One region of the Anaerostipes sp. 494a genome, then DNA from elsewhere that is predicted to be linked to it. Evidence: riboswitches for the same ligand, from Rfam matches in the RefSeq annotation. Region 1 holds a riboswitch; the other holds the start of a gene.
What was found. Region 1 has a riboswitch for FMN ahead of ribD (bifunctional diaminohydroxyphosphoribosylaminopyrimidine deaminase/5-amino-6-(5-phosphoribosylamino)uracil reductase RibD). Riboswitches for the same ligand answer to the same signal wherever they lie in the genome.
Positions count from the first base shown of each region.

Region 2: linked by a shared signal. The riboswitch ahead of BHF70_RS04475 (ECF transporter S component) and the one ahead of ribD (bifunctional diaminohydroxyphosphoribosylaminopyrimidine deaminase/5-amino-6-(5-phosphoribosylamino)uracil reductase RibD) in region 1 are both predicted to bind FMN.

Region 1 is NZ_MJIF01000001.1:981,035-987,758, forward strand. It holds gene BHF70_RS04960 (FGGY-family carbohydrate kinase) at 1-810, opposite strand, end outside; gene ribH (6,7-dimethyl-8-ribityllumazine synthase) at 812-1,279, opposite strand; gene BHF70_RS04970 (bifunctional 3,4-dihydroxy-2-butanone-4-phosphate synthase/GTP cyclohydrolase II) at 1,299-2,495, opposite strand; gene ribE (riboflavin synthase) at 2,508-3,161, opposite strand; gene ribD (bifunctional diaminohydroxyphosphoribosylaminopyrimidine deaminase/5-amino-6-(5-phosphoribosylamino)uracil reductase RibD) at 3,143-4,228, opposite strand; FMN riboswitch at 4,452-4,566, opposite strand; gene BHF70_RS04985 (GH32 C-terminal domain-containing protein) at 4,659-6,724, opposite strand, start outside.
Region 2 is NZ_MJIF01000001.1:873,390-880,113, forward strand. It holds gene BHF70_RS04455 (M20 metallopeptidase family protein) at 1-945, opposite strand, end outside; gene BHF70_RS04460 (DUF1700 domain-containing protein) at 960-1,385, opposite strand; gene BHF70_RS04465 (histidine phosphatase family protein) at 1,428-2,036, opposite strand; gene BHF70_RS04470 (thioesterase family protein) at 2,196-2,585, shown strand; gene BHF70_RS04475 (ECF transporter S component) at 2,674-3,291, opposite strand; FMN riboswitch at 3,411-3,555, opposite strand; gene BHF70_RS04480 (3-deoxy-7-phosphoheptulonate synthase) at 3,742-4,770, shown strand; gene BHF70_RS04485 (hypothetical protein) at 4,767-5,330, opposite strand; gene BHF70_RS04490 (NUDIX hydrolase) at 5,404-5,937, opposite strand; gene rny (ribonuclease Y) at 5,995-6,724, opposite strand, start outside.

The DNA of each region.
Region 1 (6,724 bases):
GCCTGCCACATCTGCTGCTTTATTGACACCTGTAACTCCACAGCCTATCATAGACTGCATTGTATCTCCGGCACCGGCACAAATGAGAATTCCTTCCGGAAGCCCTGTTTCCTCTGCGTACTTTTCTGACAAATGTCCGATAATATCCCATGGCTTTTTAATTTCCGGCATCATTTCCTCAGGAATTTCTAAGATCTCCAGCTGGTCTTTGGACCACCTTTTCTCGATAACATGATAACCCAGTCCCCATCCTGACATAGCTCCCCAGTCGATAAATGCATCTTTTGCAGAAAGTCCCGCCAGATTTGCCAGTATATATGGTGCGTTGTGCATGAACTTTTTACCATTTTTCTGAAATTCTTTGCAGTTTTTCATCATCCATCGGGCAAACATTGCCGGAAACATACAATTAGGCTGTGGATTTCCCGTTTCTTTTGCCCAGATATCTAAATTTCTTTCCGCCAGTTCACTGGCATCTTCCTTTGTCCTGGAATCCAGATAATTAATATATGGAGTGATGGCTTTACAGTTTTCATCAACACCGACCACTCCACAAATAATTCCATCACCAAATATTGAACGAATTCCTGCAGGATCAAGCCCCTTTTCTTTCATTTGACTGACACAGTTACGTATTCCTGCAATAGTTGCCTGAAGGTATTGATCTGCATCCATTTCCACCCATCCCGGATGAGGATACTTTAATATTGTCGGATTGGTATCTGAGACAACACATTTCATATCCTCATCATAAATGGCAGCTTTCACACTTTGTGTTCCCGCATCAAATCCTAAATAATATTTTTTCATTTTATGCTTCCATCTCTTTGATCAGCTGTACCATTTCAATGGCTGACAGTGCACAATCATATCCTTTATTACCTGCTTTGGTTCCGGCACGTTCAATTGCCTGTTCAATATTTTCTGTTGTCACAACTCCGAAAAGAACCGGAATTCCTGCATTTAATGAAACCTGTGCAATCCCTTTTGCAGCTTCGTTACATACATAATCATAATGGGATGTAGCTCCACGAATTACTGTTCCAAGACAGATAACTGCATCGTATTTCCCACTCTTTGCCATTTTATCTGCAATTAACGGGATTTCAAAAGCACCAGGAACCCACGCGATATCAATATCATCATCTTTTACATCATGACGCTTTAAGCCATCTAATGCTCCACCTACCAGTTTGGATACAATAAACTCATTAAAACGTGCTGCTACAATACCGATTTTTAATCCACTTGCTACTAATTTACCTTCTAATACTCTCATTTTTATATCTCCTTTTCTTTTAATAATCTGTCATATGTCTCATTTTTTCCTGTTTGGTCTTCATGTATCTTTGATCATATTCTGTTAATGCCATCTGAATTGGCACTCTTTCTACGATTTCCAGTCCAAATTCACTTAATCCTTCAATTTTTGTCGGATTGTTGGTCAAAAGTCTCAACTGGCTGATTCCAAGATCTCTTAGGATCTGAGCACCGATATAATATTCCCTTAGATCATCTTTAAAGCCGAGAGCCAGATTTGCTTCTACTGTATCCAATCCCTGATCCTGGAGTGCATAAGCTTTTAATTTATTGATCAGTCCAATACCTCTGCCTTCCTGTCGCATATATAAAAGAACACCTCGACCTTCTTCTTCAATCTGTCGTAATGCCTGATGTAGCTGATCACCGCAATCACATCGAAGTGAACCAAAGGTATCACCTGTCAGACACTCTGAATGTACCCTGCATAATACTGGTTCTCCGTCTGCAACATTACCTTTTACCAATGCAACATGATGTTCACCTGTGATCTGATCCACATATCCATATGCTTTAAATGATCCGTATTTTGTAGGCATTGGAGTTGTAACTTCACATTTTACAAACACTTCATGACTTTTTCGGTAATTCTGAAGTTCTTTAATGGTTGTCATTTTTAAACCGAATTTCTCTGCCAGCTCCATCAGCTCCGGAGTCCGCATCATGGTTCCGTCTTCCCGCATAATTTCACAGCAAAGTCCGCTTTCTTTTAACCCTGCAATCTTCATCAGATCCACGGTTGCCTCTGTATGGCCGTTTCGTTCCATGACACCCCATTCTTTAGCAATCAGTGGAAACATATGTCCCGGACGTCTGAGATCCTCTGGTCTGATTCCATCTTCCATACATTTCATTGCAGTCAAAGAACGTTCTACCGCTGATATTCCGGTCGTTGTATCTACATGATCAATACTTTCTGTAAATGCAGTCTCATGATTATCCGTATTGTTTTTCACCATAGCAGACAATCCCAGCTTCTGGCTCATTTGCAAGGACATTGGCATACAAATCAATCCCTTTCCGTATGTAGCCATAAAATTAATATTATCTGTAGTTGCAAATTGTGAAGCACAGATAAAATCCCCTTCATTTTCTCTGTCCTCATCATCTGTAACGATAATAATTTTTCCTTGTCTTAGTTCCTCTGCTGCTTCTTCTATAGTACAAAATTCCATCTTTATTCCTCCTTAAAATCCTGCATTTCTAAGCATTTCCATGGTTATCCCAGAAGTATTTTCTTTTGTTTTGGGTTCCTCAAAATGCAAAAGTTTATCTATATATTTTCCAACCATATCATTTTCCAGATTCACCACATCACCAGGCTTTTTCTGCCCAAAGTTTGTGTTCCCTATGGTATGAGGAATCATGGAAACTGAAATAGTGCTACTGGTAATATCCGCTATGGTCAAACTGATTCCATCTAAGGCAATGGATCCTTTTTCAATACAATATTTCATAATATTCTGTGGTGCCTTAATGGTAAACCAGACTGCATTGTCATCTTTTTTGATTTTTACAATCTCTCCTGTTGCATCCACATGTCCTGCTACCATATGACCTCCAAATCTTCCATTGGCTGCCATGGCACGTTCCAGATTTACCACATCACCCTTCTGTAAGCTTCCAAGACTGCTTCGATGAAAGGTTTCATTCATGACATCTGCATGAAAGATATTTCCACTGATACTTGTAGCTGTAAGACATACTCCATTTACCGCAACACTGTCTCCAAGCTTCAGATCATCAAAAATTTTACTTCCCTGAATTACCAGCACTGCTGATTTACTTCCTTTTTTCAGAGATATTACAGTTCCTAATTCTTCTACAATTCCGGTAAACACCTTTTCACCTTCCCTTCCAGCAAAATATCATTTCCAAGTGTTTTGGACGTCAGATGTTCCAGAAACAATGCATCTTTTATATGTTCTACTCCAGTTCCCTCAATTGGTGTTTTTGCATTTCTGCCTCCGAAAATTTTTGGTGCAATATAAGCATATACTTTCTGAACACATCTGCTTTGGATCACAGACTCATTGAGGATTCCTCCACCTTCCACCAGAACACTGTCAATTTCTCTCTTCCGAAGCTCTTCCATTAATTTTCGGATACTTACATGACCGTTTTCTTCTTCCACCTTTATTACGCTGCATCCTGCCTTACTTAATTTCTGCTTTTTCTCATGTTCCTCTGATATGGTTGCAATAATCGTAGGAATTTCTTTTGCTGTCTGTACAATTTTGGATTCCAATGGTATCTGTAATTGTGAATCACAAATAACACGAATAGGATCATGACCGTTTTCAATTCTTGCATTGAGCATTGGATCATCCGCCAGTACCGTGCCGATTCCAGCCATAATAGCCGCATAACGATGCCTCAATTCATGCACATGCTTCCTGGCTTCCCTGCCCGTGATCCATTGTGATTCTCCAATGGAAGTGGCAATCTTTCCATCCAGAGTCATAGCATATTTCAAAGCAACATAAGGAATATCATTCTGGATATAATGGAAAAAAATATCATTAAGTTTTCTGCATTCCTCTTCCATCACGCCTGTTATCACTTCAATTCCATTATCCTTCAAAAGCTGTATCCCTTTTCCGGCAACTTTTGGATTCGGATCCAGATTTCCAACGAACACCCTGCGGATCTTGCTATTGATAATTGCTTCTGTGCAAGGAGGGGTTTTCCCATAATGACAGCATGGTTCTAAAGTTACATAGATATCTGCATCTTTCGGGTCTTTGATACAGTTTTTCAAAGCATTTCGCTCTGCATGCAAACCTCCGATTTTCTCATGATAACCTTCTCCGATAATTTCCCCTTCTTTTACAATAACTGCTCCTACCAGCGGGTTTGGGTTAGTCCATCCGATTCCCTTCTTTGCCAGAGAAATGGCTCTTTCCATAAACTTGTTTTCCAAGTGTTCATCTCCTTCCTCTTCAGAAAAAAATGAAAGAAAAAGGGAAAAGATCCTAAAAATTCTTCAGAACCTTTTCCCTGATTTCAGAATATTCGTTTATCATGTTATCTTTATTTTATGCATCCTTTTTATAATAAAATAACTGTTTTTATGCAATAAAAAAATCCTGGAACTATAAAATAATCCCAGGACAAATAAACCAATATCACTCTACCTTCTTCCATCCAGACTATACTGTCGGCTTCGGAATCTCACCGAATCATGCCTTACGGCTCGCGGGCTGTACCGCCGGTAGGGAATCACACCCTGCCCTGAAGATATTATTTAATTTCTGCATATACAATATCATGAACACAGAATTCTGTCAATGAAAAAAATGCCAATCATGAAATGACTGACATTTTTTCGTTTTAAATTAATATGCTTTTACTGACTTAGATGTTGAGTATGCTCCATATACTTTCTGATTTGTTGAATCATAGTAGTAGTAACGTACCTGTACATAGTATTTTTTATTCTTCTTCAAACCTGTCTTGGTATATACATTCTTAGCCAGACCTGTGGTCTTGTATGTTGCACTCTTCATCTTAGAATTGGTTGCATAGCGGAAACGGAATCCTCTTCTGGAACTATTGCTCTTTGTATTTTTTGCGGATGTTGCCACAAAACCTACACCTGTTCCGGATTTTCCTTTTACTGTTAATGCTTTAGCCTGTCCAACAGTTAATTTAGTAAATTTAGCTGTTAATACAATATTCTCGGATGATGATGGCATTGTTTTTACAACTTTTCCATTGTAAACCCATCCGGCAAATGCATATCCTTTCTTACCAGCTGCTTTGAATTTTGATTTATCCCATGCAGGTAATTTAGCTCCTGCTTTTGCATCTTTAATAGTTGCTACAGTTTTTCCACCGTTTCCTTTTAATGTTACTGTAACTGCTTTTGGAGATACAACTACTTTTGTTTCTAATGTATAGCTACGTCCAAATGTTGTTACTGTAGAAGTTATAACAGCAGTTCCAGCTTTCTTGGCTGTTACATTTCCTTCATCATCAACTACTGCAATATTTGCATCAGATGTAGTATACTCAACAGCGTTAAATGAATCTTCATCAATATTTGTAACTTTAATTGCTTTCTTATCACCAGCCACTAATTCAATCTCTTTATCTGTTTCTGGTACTTTGACTTCCAATGGAGTCACTTTCATATTCTCAAAGGTCACATTTGCATTAAATACATTAAATCCAACGTATCTTCCTTCTGGATAGTTTTTATCAACTTGGCTATCACGAACCTTTAATACAAGGGCTCCATCATAGTAAACTTTGTACAGATTTCCTTTTACCTGGACTTTTACATGATATTTCTGACCTTTTGTTAAAGAAATTTTCGCATCGTCTCCAATGTCTCCTGTTCCTCCTCCAAAAGTGAAAATTCTTGCAGTACTGTCTTTTCTGTTTACATCAACATTGGCCGCATATGCTTTGTTATTATCCGGACTCTGTCCACGGAAGAGTAATGCAAATGCCTGGCCTCCATTGTATATGACATCTGATTCAAAGATATAATCAGCAGAAGGAATCTTAATTCCAGACATCAGGAATGCATCTCCTGTAGCATTTCCTGTACAGCTGTTTTCATTTTTGCTGATTGTCCAGTTTCCATCGCCATTAACTTCTTTCCAGTTACCCAGATTAATAGCTCGTTCTTCTTTGTCAATATACACTTTAATGCTTCTTGACAATCCGTTTTCTGAAGTAGCTCGAACTGTTACAACACCATCTTTCAGTGCTTTTAACTGAATCTCACTTTTTCCTTCTTTTTCAATCTTAACTTTATTATCATTATTGCCAGATATGGACCATTTAACTTCCTGTGTTGCAGTTACAGGAGAGATTGCAGCTTCGATACTGATTGTATCTCCAACATTATACTGTCCACTTCCTGTATCGGTACTAAGGTATAAATCTGTTGCTGTAGTATCACCTGTCAGCTTATCCTCCCAGATGCTCTTCATAGGATAGACAGTAATCTCAGCATCTGTATCTCCACCTTCAGAATATACTTCCATTCCGGTATTACTTGTTGCAGGGAAGATAGCCATTGCTCCTGTCTGCTGTCCATCCTGTGCATATACTTCAACACTGGATTCATCCACAAAGATGTTAAGTTTCACTTTTCCATCTTCCTCAGTTACAATTGCATCAGATACAACATCACCTTTACGCTGTCCGGATGGAATTGTACCGGATTTATCAACATTTATGCTGACTTTTTTCGTTTCAACATTATATTTGACAACAGTTTCTTTTGTTCCTGCTTCATTGGTTCTTAATTTAAATCCAACTTCTTCTGTACCTGCTTTTGGTGCCAGTTCGGCAACGATTTCATACTGACCTGCTTTTATGCCAGATAACAGGTTTTCACTTGTTTCCGTTTTCTTTGGAATGGTTCCTTCAATTTTAGTTTTGGCAT
Region 2 (6,724 bases), 110 kb from region 1:
TGGTTTAAATACTTCCTGGGCTTTTTTCCTGGCTTCCATTACAATGTTGTAATCGTTTATCAGTGCCGGATGACTCGATGGCTGATAATCCACAATAATATCTGTGTCATACATCTTTGCCGCAGATTCTGCCATGACCATGATTCTTTCTTTCATTTTTTCTTCAACTTTTTTCGAAAAAGTCCGAACTGTACCCTCTAAAACCGCTTCTCCCGCCACCACATTTCTTGCTGTACCTGCAGTAACTTTTCCAATTGTCAAAACAGCACTTTCCAACGGATTTATATTTCGACTGACAATTGTCTGGAGATTCATAATAAGAGATGCTGCAGCTGTAACTGCATCCATACACTCATGTGGCTTTCCTGCATGTCCGGATTTTCCTTCTATTCGAATAGAAAACCAGTTTGTAGCAGCCATTCTCGGTCCTGGTTCCAGGGAAATTTTGCCTGCTTCAATTCCAGAAAAAATATGCAATCCATAAATTGCATCAATACCTTTTAAAATTCCCGTTTCCAGAATATCTCTGGAACCCTGTGCTGTTTCCTCTGCAGGCTGAAAAATAAAAATTATTTTTTTATCAAGTTCATCTTCATGCTCTTTTAATATTTTTGCTGCCGCCATTAAAATGGCTACGTGTCCATCATGTCCACATGCATGCATATATCCGTCATTTCTTGATGTAAAATCTAATCCAGTCTCCTCCATCACTTCCAATGCATCCATATCTGCCCGTAATGCAATGGTTTTCTTTCCACTTCCAACTACTGCAAGAATTCCTGATGGATCAAGAATCCGATAAGATATCCCCCATTCTTCCAGATGTTCACGAATATACTCCATAGTCATCATTTCATGATATGCAGTCTCCGGGCACTGATGAAGATATCTTCGAAATTCTATCAGATCTTTTTCTATTTTAGATGTTGCTTCTATAATATTCATACCTGATCCCTTCTTTATCGATGTAATATCTGATAAATGAAATAAATTACAATTCCTATAATAAAAATTGGCCCTAAAAATGTCAAAACAACTTTAAAAATTGCAATTAATGCCATTAAAATCAGAAATACAGTAATTGCACAACCTATTTTAAACTTTCTGGAATCTGCAGTATATACTCTGGTACGAGTATAAGATTCCTCTTTTTCTTCTGGTTCTTCATCATAATATATCTGCTGATCACCATTTGCTTCAATAATTGATTTCCCAATCAGTCGCGGATTCCCAAGTTCCTCTGAAATTTCTGCCTCTGTTTTTCCTTCTGATATCTTTTCATAAAAATATTTCTCATAATACTGAATATTCTCATGTAACACTGACGCCGGTACCATTCCTTCTAATGTATCTTTCAACTGGCTGATAAATTCTTTTTTTGTCATAATTATCTCCATCTTCTAACTTAAAGAATATCTGATTATATCCTATTTATAAAAAACTTCTGATTCCTTCAAAACTTTACAATCTCCATTGCTAATCTGAATTGTTGTAACACCACAGTTTTGCTGTCTTGGTCCATGCCAGAAATCTTTAATCTCTCTTTGATATAAATATGTTAACATTCCATGAATCCATGCTCCATGTGAAAAAACAACCATATGTTCATACTTTTTTTCTGCTGGCAGAACAACCTGTTCTAAAAATTCTTTTGCTCTTCCAATAACTTCCTTGTGTGTTTCTGCCCCGTCTTTTGGATAATATTTTTCAGGACAATTAAAACAATTCATAAAATCATCTTTTACTGCAATCAGCTCTGCCTCTGATTTTCCTTCATACTTCCCAAAATTCATTTCTTCTATACGTTTATCTTTATATAAAGGTATATCTCTTCCCTCCAGGATGATTTTGGCGGTTTCACTTGCTCTTTTTAAAGGACTTGTATAAGCAATATCAAAAGGTATATCTTTTAATGCCTCTTTTGTTATAAAGGCAAGTTTTCTGCCGTATTCATTTAACTCTATGTCGGCACTTCCCTGCATTCTTCTTTCTTTATTCCAATCTGTCTCTCCATGTCGAATGATATATAATTTCAAAATAATACCTCCTATGACCTGTCCCTTTGGGACATTATATCACATATTTAGACGTTTTATAAAAATTCTTAAATTTTGTCGGGAAACTATAGATTTATTATTTGTATTTGTTATACTATGATTTATATTGATAATATAATGACAGAGGAGAAAATGCTTATGGAAATGAAAGTTGGAGATAGTATCATTTTATCAGAAGAAGTGGTTTCTGATAATACTGCAAGCACATGGGGAAGTGGCAGTCTTCCGGTTTATGCAACACCTGCCATGGTTTTACTGGTAGAAAAAGCTGCTGTAAAACTGCTGTCTGATAAACTTGATGAAGGTTTCACAACTGTTGGTACGAATCTTAATATTGCCCACGTATCTGCAACACCTATCGGCGGAACCATCAAATGCCAGTGTACTTTATCTGAAATTGATCGTAAACGTCTTGAATTCCATGTTGAAATAACAGATGCAAAAGGACGCGTGGGAATAGGAAGACATGAACGTTTCATTGTTGAATCAGAACCATTTATGGAGAAAGCAAAACATAAATTTGATTAAAATCACAACAAACCGTTTGTTCTTAAACAAAAAAGAAACATGAAATCACTCATGTTTCTTTTTTTATTTCTTAATATTTAAGTTTACTCTAACGGTTTGTTCCTTTTAAGATTGGTGATACTCTTTTATAAATAAGAAACGTAATAACCACACTGCATAATCCCTTTACAAAAGTAAAAGGCATATTAAACCAGATCAATGCATCCCAAAGACTGTTAACATTCTTATTAATTGCCTGATATGCACCAAGAATCGCCTCCATTGGCATAAAATTAGTATATACCGGATACACAACAAAATAATTTGAGAAAACACTGATAACTGCCATTAATACAGCTCCTGCTATTGCTCCGATCATTGCATTTTTCTGCGTTTTATTTTTCTTATAAATCAGTCCTGCCGGCAGAACAAAACAAACTCCTAAAATAAAGTTTGACAGTTCCCCTACTCCTCCGGTCTGAGTGTGAAGCAGATTAATAATATTTTTAATGAAGCATACTGCAATCCCTGAAACCGGCCCCATAGAATATGCTGCCAGTAAAGCTGGTAATTCGGAAAAATCAAATTTAATAAACGGTGGAATCAGCATTGGAATCGGAAATTCCAAAAACATCAAAATTGTTGCTAATGCTCCCAGCATTCCTGTCATTGCAATTGTTCTAACATTTACTCTGTTGCTTTTCATTGTCATTGTTTCTCCTGTCATAATATATTCTCCTTTTTTTAATATTATTTTACGAAAACTATTCGCAAAAAAATAAGCCTGTCCGTTTCATTGCATAAAACGACAGGGCTCACAAATGAGAATGGTAAACTTATACCATCCTGCTACTTCTTTCATCCAGACTATACTGTTGGTTCAGGATTCTCACCTGATCGGCTTGCGCTCGTGGACTTATCCCTGTAAAAGGTTATCACCACCAGTCGAGAATTGACATAATCCATGTCTCACTCTGCCCTGAAGTTGGAGAAATATTCTCTTCTCTACTTCAATATTCAATTTACAGAAAATGAAAGTGTTTTCTGTTTCCTTTTTCATTATAGTGAATGTTTTTATATTTGTAAAGTTTTTTTTATCATTTCCTTTCTTTACACAAACTCTATAATTTGATAAACTATAACAAGTTGAATTGTTAAAGTAAAGGAGAAATTGATTATGGGAATGCACAGAATCGCAAAAATGCCTTCTCCAGAGGAATTACGTGAAGAATTTCCTTTGAGTGAAGAACTAAAGAAAGTAAAGGCTGACAGAGATGCAGAAATCCGCAAGGTATTTACCGGCGAGTCTGATAAATTTATTGTTATCATCGGACCATGTTCTGCTGATAATGAAGATGCCGTTATGGATTATCTTGGACGTCTTGCAAGAGTTCAGAAAGATTTACAGGATAAATTATTAATTATCCCTCGTATATACACAAACAAACCAAGAACTACAGGTGATGGATACAAAGGAATGGTTCATCAGCCGGATCCTGAGAAAGCTCCAGATATGGCAAGCGGTCTTCGTTCTGTTCGTAAGCTTCATGTAGATGCATTAGAAGCTTTCCATATGCCTGCGGCTGATGAAATGTTATACCCTGGTAACTGGCAGTATATGGAAGACATTCTTTCTTATGTTGCTGTTGGAGCAAGATCAGTTGAAAATCAGCAGCATCGTTTAACTGTTAGTGGTTTTGATATTCCAGCCGGAATGAAAAATCCTACAGGAGGAGATTTAACTGTTATGATGAACTCCATTACCGCTGGACAGCATTGTCATGATTTCATTGCAAACGGTTATGAAGTGAAAACTGATGGTAACCCTCTGACACACGCTATTCTTCGTGGCTCCGTCAACCGTCATGGAAATAATATTCCAAATTATCATTACGAAGATTTAATTCGTGTTGCATATATGTACGAAAAATTCCAGTTGAAAAATCCGGCAGTCATTGTTGATGCAAACCATTCTAATTCAGGAAAACAGTGGGATCAGCAGCCTCGTATTGTCCAGGAAGTACTCCACAGCAGAAGCTTCCTTCCTGAAATCAAAACTTTGGTAAAAGGTATTATGATCGAAAGTTATATTGAGGATGGAAATCAGTCTATCGGAAATGGAGTTTATGGACAATCCATTACTGACCCTTGTCTTGGATGGGATAAATCTGCCGCATTACTGTACCGTATGGCTGAAAATGTTTAATTCAGCATTTTTATGATTCCTGTCATAAGCCATGGATTTACATAGCTTTCAAGTACAGTTCCGAAAAAAAGAAAAATTAATTCTAACTGAATCGAAAAACGATCTAAGAAGGAATACTTTTCATATAAAAGTATTTCTTCTTTTTTATTTTCCAGAATATTTCTTCTCATTAATAGACCGACTGTTCCTCCATATAAAAGATAATGGGGAAAAAAACTGAAAAAAACAAGAAAAAGACCTTTTAATCCCAGTTGAATTATTTGCAAAGAAAGAACAGATCCAAGAAAAAAAGCAATAGAAAAAGCTCCTCCATACAAAAGTACCAGTGGTTGAAGCAGATACCCCGCAAGAAACAGTATCCCATATTGTTTTCCTCTTTTAAATAATATGTACGGAAACAGGCTTGAACTGGAAACATATAAATCTTTATTACTCAGCACCAGGGCATCCAGTCGTCCTCCATATGCTAAATATTCTTTATATATGCCATTTGTAAACAAACTTCCTAAAATCAGCCCGGTAATCATAAAAAGTCCTAAGAAAAATTTTCTCTTTTCCACCAGTTTCTTCTCCATTTCAATTTTGTAAATAAAGCTAATAATACCGCATAATACATATTATGCGGTATTATTATTATTTATGATACTTTTGAAGATATCCAAGCACTCCTGAGATAGTTTTGGCATCAATAATTCTTCCATCAAAAATCATTTCTTTTATCTGCTCCGGTGTATATTCCTGAACATCAATAAATTCATCTTCATCAAGATTCTGATGGGATAACTTCAAATCAAAGGCTACATAGATTGGAATTTTTTCATCACAAAATCCTATTGCAGTAATAATAGTCATTAAATGTTCCATTCTGCCTGCTCTATAACCTGTCTCTTCTTCTATTTCTCGTGTTACACACTCCAATCCTGTTTCACCTGGCTCAATTCCACCTGCAGGTATTTCCAAGGTTTCCTGATCCAACGCATTACGATACTGTTTTACAAGAAGAATATTCCCTTTATCCGTTACGGGAACTACTGCTGCCGCACCTTTATGTTTTACCAAATCCCATGTTACAACTTTTCCGCTGGGAAGTTTTACAATATCTTCATAAAAACCGACTACTTTTCCCTGATGCATGAGACGCTGTTCTATTTTTTCATATCTTCTCATATTTTTTCTCCTTTTCTCCCCTATAGGAAAAAGCGATAGATTTCTCTATCGCTTTTGTTATTTCGCATAATCTACAACTCGTGATTCTCGAATGACATTAACCTTAATCTGTCCAGGATAATCCAGGTTTTCTTCCACCTGATTTGAAATATCCCTTGCAAGAAGAATCATATCATCATCACTAATCTGTTCAGGAACTACCATTACACGAATTTCTCGACCTGCCTGAATTGCAAAAGTTTTATCAACACCTTGAAAAGAATCTGCGATCTCTTCTAACTGTTTTAATCTTGTTGTATAACTTTCCAATGTCTCACTTCTTGCACCAGGACGTGCAGCTGAAATGGCATCTGCTGCCTGCACAATACATGCAATTAATGTTTCAGGTTCTACATCACCATGATGAGATTCCACCGCATTAATAACGATTGGATTTTCTTTATACTTCTTACATAAGTTTACACCAAGTTCCACATGGGAACCTTCCACTTCATGGTCAATAGCTTTACCAATATCATGAAGCAGACCCGCACGTTTTGCCATTCTGACGTCTACACCAACTTCTGCTGCTAAAAGCCCTGAAAGCTGCGCAACCTCCATAGAATGTTTCAGTGCATTCTGACCATAACTTGTCCGGAACTTCATTCTTCCAAGAAGTCTTACCAGTTCAGGATGAATTCCATGAACTCCAAGTTCCAGTGTAGCCGCTTCACCTTCTTCACGCATCATAGTCTCAACTTCTTTTGTTGCTTTTTCAACCATTTCCTCAATACGTGCAGGATGAATA